Regions from separate parts of the Lacicoccus kunmingensis DSM 17847 genome, predicted to be linked through region 3. Evidence: riboswitches for the same ligand, from Rfam matches in the RefSeq annotation. Region 3 holds a riboswitch; each other region holds the start of a gene.
The links. Region 3 has a riboswitch for thiamine pyrophosphate ahead of BO48_RS08390 (3-oxoacyl-ACP reductase). Riboswitches for the same ligand answer to the same signal wherever they lie in the genome.

Region 1: it holds a riboswitch for thiamine pyrophosphate, as region 3 does, so the genes downstream of both, tenA (thiaminase II) here and BO48_RS08390 (3-oxoacyl-ACP reductase) in region 3, are expected to answer to the same signal.
Region 2: it holds a riboswitch for thiamine pyrophosphate, as region 3 does, so the genes downstream of both, thiD (bifunctional hydroxymethylpyrimidine kinase/phosphomethylpyrimidine kinase) here and BO48_RS08390 (3-oxoacyl-ACP reductase) in region 3, are expected to answer to the same signal.

The regions. Positions count from the first base shown of each region.
Region 1 covers NZ_JCANUC010000010.1:88,726-93,546, reverse strand. Annotated here, with positions in the region: gene BO48_RS10755 (MFS transporter) at 1-210, opposite strand, end outside; gene BO48_RS10750 (DUF429 domain-containing protein) at 354-1,088, opposite strand; gene BO48_RS10745 (single-stranded DNA-binding protein) at 1,144-1,380, opposite strand; gene BO48_RS10740 (hypothetical protein) at 1,565-1,984, shown strand; gene BO48_RS10735 (VLRF1 family aeRF1-type release factor) at 2,023-2,814, opposite strand; gene tenA (thiaminase II) at 2,923-3,591, opposite strand; TPP riboswitch at 3,671-3,762, opposite strand; gene rlmD (23S rRNA (uracil(1939)-C(5))-methyltransferase RlmD) at 3,889-4,821, opposite strand, start outside.
Region 2 covers NZ_JCANUC010000012.1:84-4,904, reverse strand. Annotated here, with positions in the region: gene BO48_RS11270 (NADPH-dependent FMN reductase) at 1-412, shown strand, start outside; gene BO48_RS11265 (N-acetylglucosaminidase) at 477-1,262, shown strand; gene thiE (thiamine phosphate synthase) at 1,294-1,917, opposite strand; gene thiM (hydroxyethylthiazole kinase) at 1,910-2,692, opposite strand; gene thiD (bifunctional hydroxymethylpyrimidine kinase/phosphomethylpyrimidine kinase) at 2,697-3,497, opposite strand; TPP riboswitch at 3,646-3,767, opposite strand; gene fdhD (formate dehydrogenase accessory sulfurtransferase FdhD) at 3,837-4,625, opposite strand.
Region 3 covers NZ_JCANUC010000007.1:4,138-8,958, forward strand. Annotated here, with positions in the region: gene BO48_RS08385 (NtaA/DmoA family FMN-dependent monooxygenase) at 1-297, opposite strand, end outside; gene BO48_RS08390 (3-oxoacyl-ACP reductase) at 310-1,059, opposite strand; TPP riboswitch at 1,165-1,267, opposite strand; TPP riboswitch at 1,502-1,611, shown strand; gene BO48_RS08395 (hypothetical protein) at 1,631-1,969, opposite strand; gene BO48_RS08400 (YhgE/Pip domain-containing protein) at 2,049-3,701, opposite strand; gene BO48_RS08405 (TetR/AcrR family transcriptional regulator) at 3,863-4,435, shown strand; partial or broken gene BO48_RS08410 (universal stress protein) at 4,444-4,551, shown strand; partial or broken gene BO48_RS08415 (IS30 family transposase) at 4,609-4,767, opposite strand.

The DNA.
Region 1 (4,821 bases), on a different contig from region 3:
ATTACCCGCTGCCACCATGAAAATTCCGGTAATCAGTGACGTCAGACTGATCGATAAGTTAATGATTCCGGCACTCGCCCCCGCGTATGTTTCTTGTACATGCGGCCCGATATTTAAAAATGCCTGGGCGAAAAGCCAATAAGTGATGATGGATAGAACGATACCGAGAATGATCAGATTCCCTTTACGGCCCGTTTGCTGTTCCTCCATAAGAAAAACCTCCATTTCATGAAAACTTCCAATGTTTATTTTTAATATTTTATCAATTTATATTTCCAGTTTAACATGTTTCTTTTTTCACATACATGACAAACTCATGACTATTCGGAATCTATACAATTCTCTGTGCAAATCTACCCGTTCTGAAAGACCGGTATGACAATAAAGCCCTTATCGATCGTGCCGAACATCGTTTCTGAAGCGAGTCCTTCATAGATTGAATACACTCCGAATGCACACAGAAACGCGTCAACCTTATCTTCCAGATGTTTATGTGCTTTTTTCGTCTCCACTTCATCATTGATTTTCGATATCAGTCCGGAGATGCACTTATCTTCATTTTCAAGTTTATCAAATCTGTTGATAAGGCGCTCCATCTCTGATTTTGTTTCATCAAATTTAGTTTTTGGTTTTATTTTATATTTAATCGGGGCAATATCAGAAAACAGCCCGCTGACGATGCCAGTCGGAAATGTTTCTATAATGCTCGATTCTACTCTATCGAATCCGATCTGTATATTGGGGATTTCACTCTGAATCGTCTGCCTCAATGTTTCCCCGCGTATTTCACCGAATACTTTTGTGAAGTAATTCCGGTTTGAGTTGAAGGCTCTCAGACGGTGGCCGTTGATTACCGCACGCATCATTTCACCTTCTGCCCCGCGCGAACCGCCTTCATTCGGCACGATGAGCGGTGCATCAATGGCGATGGCCATATTTTCGGTGTGATGCTGTTTTATAACGTCCATTATCTCTTTATTCGAATAGACTTTTGAATCCAGGTATTCCACCCGGCCGGATGCATCCAGTACACAGAGACCCGTTTCATTTTTATAAGTCCATGCGAGATCGATACCGATGAATTTCATTCCATCCCAACTTTCCTGCAAGTAAAAAAGGAGTGTCGCCACCCCTTTATACATTCTAACCTATTTTCTTATATTGTTGCTGATTTGATGACGATTTATCGATGACTTCGACAGACTTCTTGCTGTTTGCTTTTTCCAGGAACAATCTGCCAAGCGCCGTTCTTTCCTCTGTCGGCAGTCTGTTCCATTTATAGCCTTTAAATAAGTCTTTCACTAAAAATACTTCACCGTCATTAAGAGACTTCGTTTCCTGCCAAGCTTTTTTCAATAACTGCTTCTCTTTTTTAGCCATGGTCATCATCCTCCATTCATGATTAGTGTTATATACCCAGTTTGTATGTATTTCTAATCATCGAAGGTGATAAAGATTGACCATATCGTATGATGAAATACATATATGGCATCATCATGCGTTTTTACCGTGTTTATGGAGGGTAGAGAATTAAAAGTGACAATACTGATCTGGGAGTGATGTGATGGCTACGTTTTTGATGCTTGTGATCATCGGTGCGATATCAGGGTTTATTTTAGGACTCGTGATGAAGATTGTACGTATGGTGACAGGGAATGAAGGTGAGATTCTGCTTTATAACATGGATTACATTCCGATACTTAAGCGCTGGGCGGATAAAAACATTACCGGTCTTATATTTCATTATATGACGTGCATCGTCAGTGCGGTTGTGCTGTTTTATCTGCTTGTGCCACTTGGCTTTGAAAAGGCCATCTGGCCGTATGTGCTCGTCTATTCTGCCGGCGGCGGGGTTTTATTTTTCCTGAGTATGCTGACACCGACACCGCCGAGCCATAAAGACGTTGCTGCATGGGTGAACTGGACCGTGAGCCATGCGATTTTTGGCGTATCCGTCGGCCTGCTCATATATTTATGGATTTAAAAAAGCACTCGAGGTTAAGACTCAAGTGCTTTTGAATGTTAAATTAAGTCCTGATATATTTCGCTTACGATTTCATGGTTCGGTTTCATGCCGATGTTTTTGGTCAGCACACCAAGCAGGTGTCCTTCATGCATATGCTCCTCGAGATCCGGAACCAATTCGTTGCTTCCGACGAGGTAGGCACCTTCCAGTCCGCGGTCTTTGATCTCTTTACCGAGCCTTGGTGCGAGATTTTTATACCAACGGTTTTTATTTTCATCGAAACGGCGTTCAAAATGGTCCTGGTTGGAACCCCTTGAGCCGACTGATACACCGCTGCTGTAGTCGAGCCAGTCTTCACGGTTCAAATCCCAGCTGAAAGTGAGCTCATCGATGATGGAGCCGAGCTCTGTTTCAATAAAACGCGCATCCATCTGTTGCAGTACGATGATTGCTGATTTCGGATACTTCTGGACCATCGCCTGAAGCTGCTGCATGGCAGGTATCTTCTCCCAATGCAGTGTGGTTGTGACAGGTACCTGCAGAATCTTTTCTTCCCACAGCTCCTCGTCGGCCGAAGCTGTAATCATCAGACCTTTCTGCAGTTCCATCTGCAACTCTCCTACGCGGCCCTCAACCTTTTTAAGCAGTTTCTTCAATACTTTCTTCTCAGGTTCCTGTGCTGTATTATCAGCATAATTCTTCATTTCCTTAATCTCGTTTTTCAAGTGGATTTTCCACTCACCGTTATTCAAATCCGGGTTACTTGCATCCGTGTTCAAATATAACGTCAGTACCCCTATTGCATCCTCTTTTTCGTTAATACGGCTAATATCTTTTCTTACAGACATAAAATTCTGCCCCCTCTTAAAGTTGCGTTTATGTGTTCTAATGAAAAGATGCTTCATTGTATACGCTTTCTCTCCATCTTCCCTTGATACAGACGAATAAAACATACATTACGCTTCCGACAGCCACTTCTCAAAAGTATATGACATCTCCCAGAATGCCAGTTCATAGTTTTTTGCGATGACAAACTGTTCGATGATTTTTTTCCTTTCATCCTCGCCGGCTTTGTCTGCCAGTTCATCCATGAGATCAATCATTTCCTGCGTCGATTCCTGGAACCAGTCGCTGGCGTACATCTGAATCCAGTTGCGGTAGATTTCCTCATCCGGATTCTCGTCTTTATATTTCATCCCGATATCCGCATACAGCCAGTAGCACGGCAGTATTGCCGCGATGATCTGAGCGAGGCTGCCTGATAATGATGCCCTGTACAAATGTGACGTATAGGCATAGGCTGTCGGTGCCGGTTTGAAGTTTTTGATATCCTCATCTGTGATGTTCAAAATTTCAGCATGTTCCTTATGGACCGTCAGTTCCGCTTCAGCAGTAGTCTTCGCTTTTTCAGCCAGGCTCGCAGACACACTGAAGTCATCCGCATGAGCCGCTGCGAATGCATGGACTTTCCCGTAATGCTTCAAATAATAAATATCCTGCATAATATAATTCTTGAATGTTTCAAGCGGCAGATCGCCTTTGGCGATGTCCTTTACAAACGGGTGATTCACACTTTTGTCCCAGCTGTCTTTCGTTCTTTCTCTCAACTCTTCTGAAAAACGCATAAAAAAATTCCTCCTGTGAGTCGTTCCGACTGAAGGAGGAAAGGATTGATGTTTATATATTGATTTGATTTTTATTCAATAATAAATTTATCCACTTCCCTCCGCTGGTATTAACCAGTTCAGGTTCAAAGGGTACTTCTCAAGCCTTTCAGACTGCCCCCAGTTGGAACGTATTTGGTTTATGCTTCAAATATATCTGAGTTGTTCAAATACTTCAAGGAAAGTTCTATTTCTTATCGCGGTTGGTCATTTTATATTGCTCACCTTTACCGTCGTAAGTAGTCCATAATCTCCCCATCACTGTTTCGTCAGCATCGTCACTGCTTCCACATGGTTTGTCTGTGGGAAGAGATCCACCGGCGTGACCGGGTTGACTGAATAACCGCCTTGCTCGCTCAATATTTTCAAGTCCCGCTGCAGCGTGCTCGGGTTACATGAAATATAAACGATCTTTTCCGGTGCCACTTCAACCAGACTGTTCAAAAAGTCTTCATGACAGCCTTTTCTCGGCGGGTCGACGAATACGAGATCCGGCTTGATACCATCCGCCACAAGCTGCTTCATAACGACTTCGGATTTGCCCAAATAATACTCTGCATTATCGATGCCGTTAAGTTTCGCGTTCTCTCGGGCATCTTCAACGGCGGAGTCCACGACTTCGATTCCGATGATCTTCTTCACGTGATCTGCTGCGACCTGACCGATGGTCCCGATACCGCAGTACGTATCGATGATTGTCTCGTCACCTTTCAAGTCAGCAATTTTCAGCGCTTCGTTGTACAGTTTTTCCGTCTGTTCATGGTTCACTTGGTAAAACGAACGCGCACGGATATTGAATTTTTTGCCGAGTAGTTGGTCGGTAATGTATTCAGCGCCATACAGCACTTTCGTCTCGGAACCGTAAATTACATTTGTCTTATCCATGTTGATATTCTGAACGATGCTCGTAATCGTCGGAAATTTTTCAACCAGTATCTTTATGATATCGCCGAATGGATTTTTATGGCCATTTGTAATAAAGCCCACCTGGACTTCAGAATCATCATGGTTCGAGCGGATGATCAGATGACGCAGCAGCCCTTTATGCTTATGCTCGTCATAAATGGATATATTGAACGTTTTAAGCAGCTCACGGACTTCATTCATAATATCGTTATGAATGTTCTTTTGAATCATGCAGTGCTTGATATCAATGATGTCATGGCTCCGCGGTCTGTACAGTCCAAGCTT
Region 2 (4,821 bases), on a different contig from region 3:
TCCATTACTCGGGCATCCTGGTACAAAAGAACTTGAGGAATTTAAACAGATTGCGACTAAAGCGGATGCCATAATAATTGGAACGCCGAACTTCCATACTTCATTTTCAGGGATATTGAAAAATGCTTTGGACCATTTATCATTTGATCAGTTTGAAGAAAAGCCGGTCGCCCTGTACTGTACAAGCGGCGGTATGCGGAACACAGATCCGCTGGCCCAGCTGAGAATAGTAATGAGAGGACTGCATGCGCTGGCTCTGCCGACCCAGCTCTGTGCAAGCAGTTCCGATTATAAGAAAGATGAAAATGGCAAGTATAGCGAACTAAGTAATGAGATGAAGCAAAGAATCGGCAAGATGGTGGATTCATTAATCTCACTCGCGGGTATGACTAAAAGTAAGCATCATATTTGATGCTTACTTTTTTATGGTATTGCTTTTATGCCATACAAGTATACAAAGGAAAAGGATAAAAAATATGTTGAATAAAGATAAAGACGATTTGCCATTATTGTTGTTGAGTGCCATCATGGGGATTTTTGTCATAGCATTTATCGTTTCGGAAACAACAGGCAATAGAAATTATCAGTCTGAATATACATTTGATGAAGCTGTTTCAGCTCATATGGAGAAAAATACGCAGGATGTCACCATTGAAGATGGCGAGTTGACGGATGCTGACGAAAACCAAATCAGAGAATATATGAGTACCGATAAAGACCATTATCCTCTGCAGCATATGGATTTGCGCGATAAAGTGGATGCCGAAACTGAAATCTTGAATGAGATATTGGAGGGCAAGGGCGTACTTGAAAACCATGGAGAAACTTTTTTGGAAGCTCAAAATATACATGATATCAATGTGCTGTACTTGATCAGCCATGCGCAACTGGAGACCGGGAATGGTCAGTCGGAACTGGCGCAGGGCATTAAAACAGATGAAACCTATTACAATTTTTTCGGCATCGGTGCTTTTGATAAACAAGCAGTGGAAGCGGGGGCGAGTTACGCTGAGCAGGTAAACTGGACGTCTCCTGAAGCGGCTATACTGGGCGGCGCAGAGTTCATAAGTGATAATTATGTCAACAATTATCAAAATACGTTATATAAAATGAGATGGAACCCTGAAAATCCGGGCAATCATCAATATGCTACGGACATCAGATGGCCGGTTATCATCGCTGATATAATGTCCTCATATTATAATGAATATAATTTAAATACTGGAAAAATGGAGTATACGGAATACCGTAATGAAGATTAAAACGTCACCATCATTTAATGGCGACGTTTTTTTAATCTAAAAAATTACGGACGGTATGATCAATGTCATCTGATTCGGCAATTGCTGAAATTACTGAGATGCCATCCGCACCGTTAGAAATGCAATCGGTATAGTTGCTTTCTGTTATTCCGCCGATGGCGACCATCGGCAGCTGTCCTATCTTTTGGCGCATCAACTTCAGCCCGGAAACACCTATCGCATCCCCCGCATCGTCTTTGGACCCTGTTGGAAATACTGGACCTGTACCGATGTAACTGACATTGTCGAGGTTGCTTGCGGCAAGTTCGGTTTCATCGCGTACAGACAGACCCACCAACTTATCATCGAAATATGCAGGCAAACTGTCAGGGTCCATATCATCCTGACCGATATGGATACCGTCGGCTTTCACTGCCAGTGCCAGCTCTACATCATCGTTAATAATAAAGGGCACATTGTACCTGGCGGTCAGCTCCTGTACTGAAAGAGCAAAGTCTTTAAGCGCTTCTCCTGTCAGGGCCCCTTGTCCTTTTTCCCGCAGTTGGAATAAAGTGATTCCGCTCTGTAATGCCTGTTCTATAATGGAAAGGCTTGTGTTTGTCTCTCCGCTATTTGAGCCATAAATAAAATAAAGTCTTAAATCAGCTTTATTCATGGATTTTAACAACCTTGTCTTTTAAGATATCATCATCATTTAAATACAGCGCATCGATATAATTTGGCAGGAAAGTGCCTGGACCGGCGGTGTTTTTCTCTGCTGCTGATTCGGCACAAAGATTATAGTAGCTTACGGCATTGCCAACAGCGTTATTTACATCGTTATTTGTGGCGATGAAGGCCAGTATGACAGCGCCGAGAAGGCATCCGGACCCCGTTATCTTGCCTTGCAGATAATGACCATTATGAAGAGTGTATTTTTGATCATGTGTAACGACCGCGTCTGTTTCACCTGTGACCAGAACAGGTATTTCATATTTACGGAAGGTATTTTCAGCGATTTCAAGCGCATCGCTTTCCTCAGTGGAATCCACGCCTCGTGAAGTGCCTTCTGCACCTGATAAAGCGAGCATTTCACTTCTGTTTCCTTTGATGAAGTCTATATCGTATTTTTCTATCAGTTCATCAACAAGGTTTTTTCTGAAGGAGGAGGCACCATAACCGACCGGATCCAATACTACAGGAACGTTATTTTTATTTGCCTGGGCAATCATTTCTGACATCAGTTCTTTTTTATGTGCGTCTGCTGTTCCAATATTAATCAACAATCCGTGGGCAACTTTCATCAGTGATTCCGCCTCGTCTTTTTCACCGCTCATAATTGGTGATGCACCGAGGGCAATCAGTCCATTGGCAGTAAAGTTTTTAACGACATCGTTTGTTATGCACACAATCAGCGGCGGTTCTTCACGCAGTGTTTTAATAAATGGCATAATTTTATAATTCTCCTTTATAAGCAAAATGGTTTATCGGTCCGTCGCCTCTGCCGATTTCCGGAGTTTCTTCTATGGCTTTGGTTATATAATTTTTACCGATGTGGAAAGCATCATCCAAAGATTTACCTTTAGCCAGTTCTGCCGTAATGACTGCTGAAAATGTACAACCTGTTCCATGGGTATGATTGGTGTCCACTCTGTCAGAGGACAGACTGCTCTCATTATCTTTTTCAAACAGGTAATCAACGGCTGCGCCTTTCAAGTGCCCCCCCTTTATGATGACGCTGTTCACGCCGATATCTTCAATGAATACTTTGGCAGCTTTTCTTACATCTTCTTCGTTTTCGATATCGACCCCTGTAAGCTTTTCCGCTTCCATAATATTTGGAGTCACCGTCAAGGCGACGGGGAGCAGTTCATTCTTCAAGTAATCTATCGCATCTTCACTGATCAGGTTATGACCGGATGTTGAAATCATGACCGGATCGATGACGAGCGGAATTTCATATTTGGTGACGTAATCCTTTAAAACTTTCATCATCTCTTCAGTGGCAATCATGCCGCTTTTCATTGCATTAGGAATTTCATCGGAAAATATACTTTCAAGCTGTGCTTCCAGAAAGTCTGCGGGGACATGAAATACATCCTGTACCCCCAACGTATTTTGTGCCGTGAGCGAGGTGACTGCCGACATGCCGTAAACCTCTCTTGAGTGAAAAGATTTTATATCTGCCAGAACACCGGCGCCGCCTGTAGGGTCAGTTCCTGCAACCGTCAGAGCAATTGGTAAACCTTGTGCCATTTCCTCTCCATCCTTCCTTTTATAGAAAATAAAAAGCCCGTTTCCGGCAATGAAATCATTGCAGAAGCGGGCTTAGTAATATAAATAACAGCACACACCAAAAGAGCATCATAGTCTATAGAAATATATTTGGTTAGCTGTTTGATATTTATGTACTAAACCACTTCCTTACGCTAGAATTACCCAGATCAAGTCGAAGGGATCAGCACTTCCTGATAATTGCTTATCAGAAATCTGCTATCTCAGCTAAATGCACCCCTAGTGGTACTGTTATTTACTTAGTTTTATGATAAATGTGTAAAGCATGTAAGTCAACTGACTTGGTTATACACTTGAAAGTTATTCACTTTCTTTTATACGCCATGGATGACTGTAGATATTGAATGAATTGCCTCTTACAAATCCGACTGCTGTAATATTCAGATCATGCGCCAATTCGACTGCGAGATCTGTAGGTGCGGACTTGCTCAGAACGATTCCAACACCTATTTTAGCGGCTTTTGTCAAAACTTCAGATGAAATCCGGCCGCTGAATACAAGTATTTTATCTCTGACAGAAATATTATTTTCAACGCAGTAGCCGTACAATTTATCCAGAGCGTTATGACGGCCGATATCACCACGGTGAACGACAGTGCCTTCAGAGCTTCCGAGACTTGCATTATGAATGCCGCCGGTTTCCTTGAAAATTGTGCTTGTCGTCTGCATTTCAATCATCAGTCTGCTTATCTGTTCCGGATTCAATGTCGTCTTACTCATGGATACTTTGGCAGTGTCCACATCATTCTGAAAGTAGAATTGACGGCTTTTACCACAGCATGAGCCGAGTATACGTTTGGAATACTGGAAGTGGTCTGTAGGAATCGATTTATTCAGCTTTATATGACAGAATCCGCCTCTGTCATCAAGGTTGATGGACTTGATGTCTTTATAAGATCTGATTGCGCCTTCAGACGCAAGGAAACCTATGACCAGCTCCTGCAGATGTTCTGGAGAGCAGACGAGGGTGGCAAACTCAATATCGTTTATATAAATAGTCAACGGGAATTCCTCTGCGACTACATCATCTATATCAGAAAATTGCCTGTCCTGGTATCTGACAATTTTTCTGTGTGTCGTTATTTCCATTTTATTACCTCTTTAAAAATATTTTCGAAAACATTTCACAATTTAGACAAAATGTATTGTCGCAATTGTGACGAACATATATACTCCATTATAGCAAACAAATACATTTTATATGATAACCTGAATTATTCATACTTCCCAGTTGAATCCTCAATTGAGTCAAAATCATATGATTTCTGAGATTTTCTCTATTAAC
Region 3 (4,821 bases):
ACCTGAAATAGTTGAAACTAGTCCAACGTTATCTGTGACTTTACTCATAGCAGTTAATGCAACAACTGGGTCAAAATAACTCGCTGGTAATTCTGTTGGACTATCTGCGGGGAAGGCTTGTGAATCTGCAAAAAATACGGCATCAAATTTTCCGCGTTCTGCAATTTTTGCCAGATTTTCATAATAATCAATTGTCGTGAATTCATTGACACTCGAATCATCTTCTAACCATGCTGCCTGATGATGACCCACACCATACATTAAAATTCCTATATTTAACTGTTTAGAATTATTCATAATATATACCGCCTAGTTCATAGTAAGTCCGCCGTCTACCGTGATGTTTTGTCCTGTAACCCCATCTGCTGCCTCAGAACAAAGATAAACAACCATATTAGCAACGTCTTGTGGTGTTGTTACTTTTCTCAATGGTGTGGACTGTGCGATTAAATCAAATACTTCTGGTGTTGTGACTGCACTTGCGTCTGTTGTTTTCAGTAAACCGCCAGAAACAACATTTGCTCGGATACCATACTGTCCAAGTTCTGCTGCAACGTTTCTGGTGAATCCAATTAAAGCAGCTTTTGCAGTAGTGTACTCGTGATATGGTACTACAGGATTTTGATATAGATTCGTTCCAATACTGATAATTGCACCGTCTTTACGTTCTAAAAACTGTGGTATTACACTTTGTGATACGTTGAATGCAGCTTTTAGTGTCCCGTCTAACTGTTGCTCGTAATCTTTATAAGTTAAATCTTTAAATGCTTTTTGAGTGGTTGGATCAAATTTAAAATTAACGAGTGCATTGTTTACAACAACATCAATCTGGCCAAAATGTTCAGTTCCTTTTTTAACTAACTGTTCAACTGCTTCACGGTCTGTAATGTCCGCTTGAATCGCAATGGCTTGTGCTCCAATTTCTTTTTTTAACTTCTCCGACTCTTCTTTACTGTTGTTGTAGTTAATTATGACATTAAAGCCTTTTTCACTTAGCGCTTTTACGATATAGCTGCCAAGTCCTCTTCCGCTTCCTGTTACTAAAACTGTCCTTGTCAAATAAATCACTCCTATAATTTTTTAGAATAAAAAAATACGCAGCCTTCATAGGAAAGTTACGTATCGAGAGTAATTTATATGCCCACAAGGACATAGATATACAACTGTATCGATGTAACACTTTCCTACGCCAGTTTTAACTAGATCAGGTTCAAAGGGTCTGAGGTTACCCTCATCTCAGTTTATAAAAACGCCCCTAGTGCGAATCTATTCTATTTAACATCATTGTAGTACTTTACAAAGATACGTCAAGTAAATCACAAATTATGTGAATTGAAACAAACACAATTCAAATTCAAATCTGTAACTGTACTGCTATCTAGTTTTTATATGATTGATAGAATGTTAAAAGATGGTTATCAGCATAATTAAAATCTAATTTTATTTGCTATATTTAACTTTTTAGAGTAACTTGAGCTTATTGATTGAATAATTAAATAGTTAAGACCACTGGAAGTGTCTTTGAAAAAGGCTGAGATTAAAGTGTAGACTTTGGGATTCCGGGAACCTGATACAGTTCATACTGACGTAGGAAAGTGGCGAAAGTAATAGTTGTCCCTGCGCCGCACACCTAAATTCCTACTGTCAGCACAATCATGGAAATCATCAGTGTAAATCCCATACCGTATTTTTTGGAGATTTTCGGAATGAACGGTGAGAACAAACCAAAAACGACGAGCAGCAGAATATTCATAAAACCAACCATAGTAGTGCTTCTATTCAGTTCTTCGGTAAAGAATGGTACAAGCGGCCTGACAGGAGAGATTGGCGATCTTAAAGTCGCACCAATCAGTACAATTGCAATAAACAATAAAATAGAATAAATAAAATGCTTATCTATTTTATTTGAAGAACCCCTCCATACAATAACTCCGGAATCTTGAGTTTCATCAATTTGTTTCCGTCTCATATCATACAATCCTCAGTAGGTGTACATTACTGGAGAATTTTTGCAGAAAAAAAGCCCGCTCGGTCAGCGGGCTGAACTTTTAGTTTTCAAATTTGGCCATTTTATTCGCTTTTTCTTCATACTTAGGGAATTTATCTTTCAGCCATAATACTAACAATACGAGCAGGTAAGCACCAGCAGCTGTTGCTATTAGGGTATACATTATTGTGCTGAATTCCATGTTAAATGCCTGGCCGAAAATCGCATCTTTAAAGCCAGACACGACGAATGCCATCGGCAGGAATTCATAAAGCGTTTGATAGAAATTGTTTGCAGTTTCTATCGGGAAAGTTCCGCCGCTTGATGATAACTGTACAATCAGCAGTACGATTCCGAGGAATTTGCCGAAGTTGCCGAATATCATTACCAGCAATCCTATAATGGAAATGGAAACGAGTGACCATACAAGCATCGCAAAGTAAAATCTCCAGTGGCTGGCAATCTCAATCTGCATTATCCAGACAATTGTAGCATACAGCAGAGTTGTAATGATTACCGAGTGAGATAAAAACAGCAGACCGCGGCTGAGCCACTGGCTGAATACATTTTTCTTATTTTCGAATATTTTATTCATCGGGTATACAACATTAAATGTAATAGCTCCGATATACAGGCTGACTGCAATAACTAACGGTGCAAAACTCTGCGCATAGTTTTGTGTATCCACCATGGATTCAATATCCAGGTTAACAGGACTTGCAATCGCTTCTGCTCCCTCATCACTGAAAACAATATTCTGTTCTTCTATGTCCGCAAGCAGCTCGTTAAATCTGGTATCAACCTCTGTAAGTGCTTCTGCCATTTCGCTGGAGCCTGCTTTCAACTCGCTGATACCGCCGTTCATTTGCACAATACCTGAATTCAATTCAGAAGCGCCGCCAGCAAGCTGTGTGCTGGATTCATTTAACTGGCCTGCTCCATTTTCAAGTTCTGACTGTGCACCTTGAACCGACTGTGCGTAATTTCCAAGCATTGGTGCCAGCTGAGTGATCTGTTCTGTAAATTGCTGTTCACCATTATACAGTGTTGCTGCTCCCTCGCTGACTTGCGAAGCGCCGCTTTCAAGGTTGTTTGCGCCTTCTGTTAACTGCGCTGAGCTGTCTTCGAGCTGGCCAAGTCCATCGTCAAGCTCGACTGCACCGTTCTTCAGCTCAGCAATGGCATCTTGTGCCTCATCACTCTGGTCGGACAAACTGCCGAGTTCGCTAATCAATGTTTTGGTATATGTTTCTGTAATTTCTTTTTGAACTGTCTCGACCAAGACTGAACCGACTTGTTCAGACATAATTGAACCGATGAAATTGAATCCCGGATTTGTCTTTAGTTTAAGGTTTACATTTTCCGGCGATTCGCTTAAGAAGGTCATGGCATTATCAGAAGCATCTGCGGGGATTTCCAGATATCCGTATGATTCTCCGCTTTTAATTGCTTCTTCTGCTTTTTCCAGAGTAGAAAATTGCCAGTCCAGCTGGTCGTTATCTTTCAGCTCAGCTTCGATTTCTTTTCCGAGCTCTATATCTTCGTTGCCTGCATCTTCATTTACTATATGGAACTGCATATCTCCTGTGTGGTCATATGGGTCCCACATTGCACCGAGAAATGTCAATGAATATATAACCGGAAACAGTGAGATGAATGCAAGAGATATTAATAACAACGGTTTTTTAAATACAAATTTAAAATCCTGTAACATTTAATCATCCTTCATTTTTTGTGTTAAAGTTATCGTACACGTTGTACAATAACCCATTATAAGGCGATTAAATTATTCTTCAATGGTTGATACGTCTTTTTTTGTGGGATAACCAACACATTGTATAGAAAGGTTGTTTATTTTTGAAAAAAGATTTAAGAGTGCAGAAAACACTAAATGCAATTGATAATGCTATCATTACCCTTCTTGAGAAAAAGTCGTTTGAAAGCATAACCATCCAGGATATAAGTTCAGAAGCCATGATTAACCGGGGCACATTTTATACTTATTATAAAGATAAATACGAACTGATAGAAAGTTATCAAAATTCGATGATGACGGATATTGAACAGCTGCTTTACAAAAATATTACAGGTAGCAGTTTTAAAGATGTGGATGAGAACGATCTTAACAATACTATTCTGAAAGTGTTCCAGTATCTTAAAGATAACCGCAAACGCGTACTCGTTATTGCAAATAGTCTCGGCAGCGCTGAACTTGCAAAATATTTTTCACAGCATATGTTTGATTTTTATAAAGTGAAAAGCAGAGAATTCGGTGTTGAACTGGATTCTGAAATATTTACTGATTATTTGATTACTTACATCACAAACGCCCATATTGGTATACTTTTAAAATGGCTCAAAGGCGGCTGTGAAGAGTCAATTGAAGTGATGGCAATGTTTATTGAAACATTTACGATAAATGGTGTATTGAAAACCGTGGGAATCTGATGCGCTGGGTAGTAATGGGCAACAAACGTTTTAAAATGGATATTAAACATGTCCTTGGTCATGTAACTCATAAGGCTGCAAAACGCATCAATACACCTGTGATGATTATCAAATAGCATAAAATGCCTGCTTACTCGACTGGTAAGCAGGCATTCTTTAATTATTATCGTTTGTCAAAATAAGCTAGACAGTTCTCTATCCCCCATGTAACTCAAAAAGACTTCCAGTGGCGTGCAGTAGTTTAGTGATTTTCTCGGGATGTGGTTTCTTCTTGCAGCGACGTATGAGACAAAAGCCTGATCGACCGTGTTGAAGTCCATGTCTTTAGGCACGTCCAATCCGTTTCGCAATCTGTGAAATCGGTGTCTCTTGATGGAAGTAGGCTT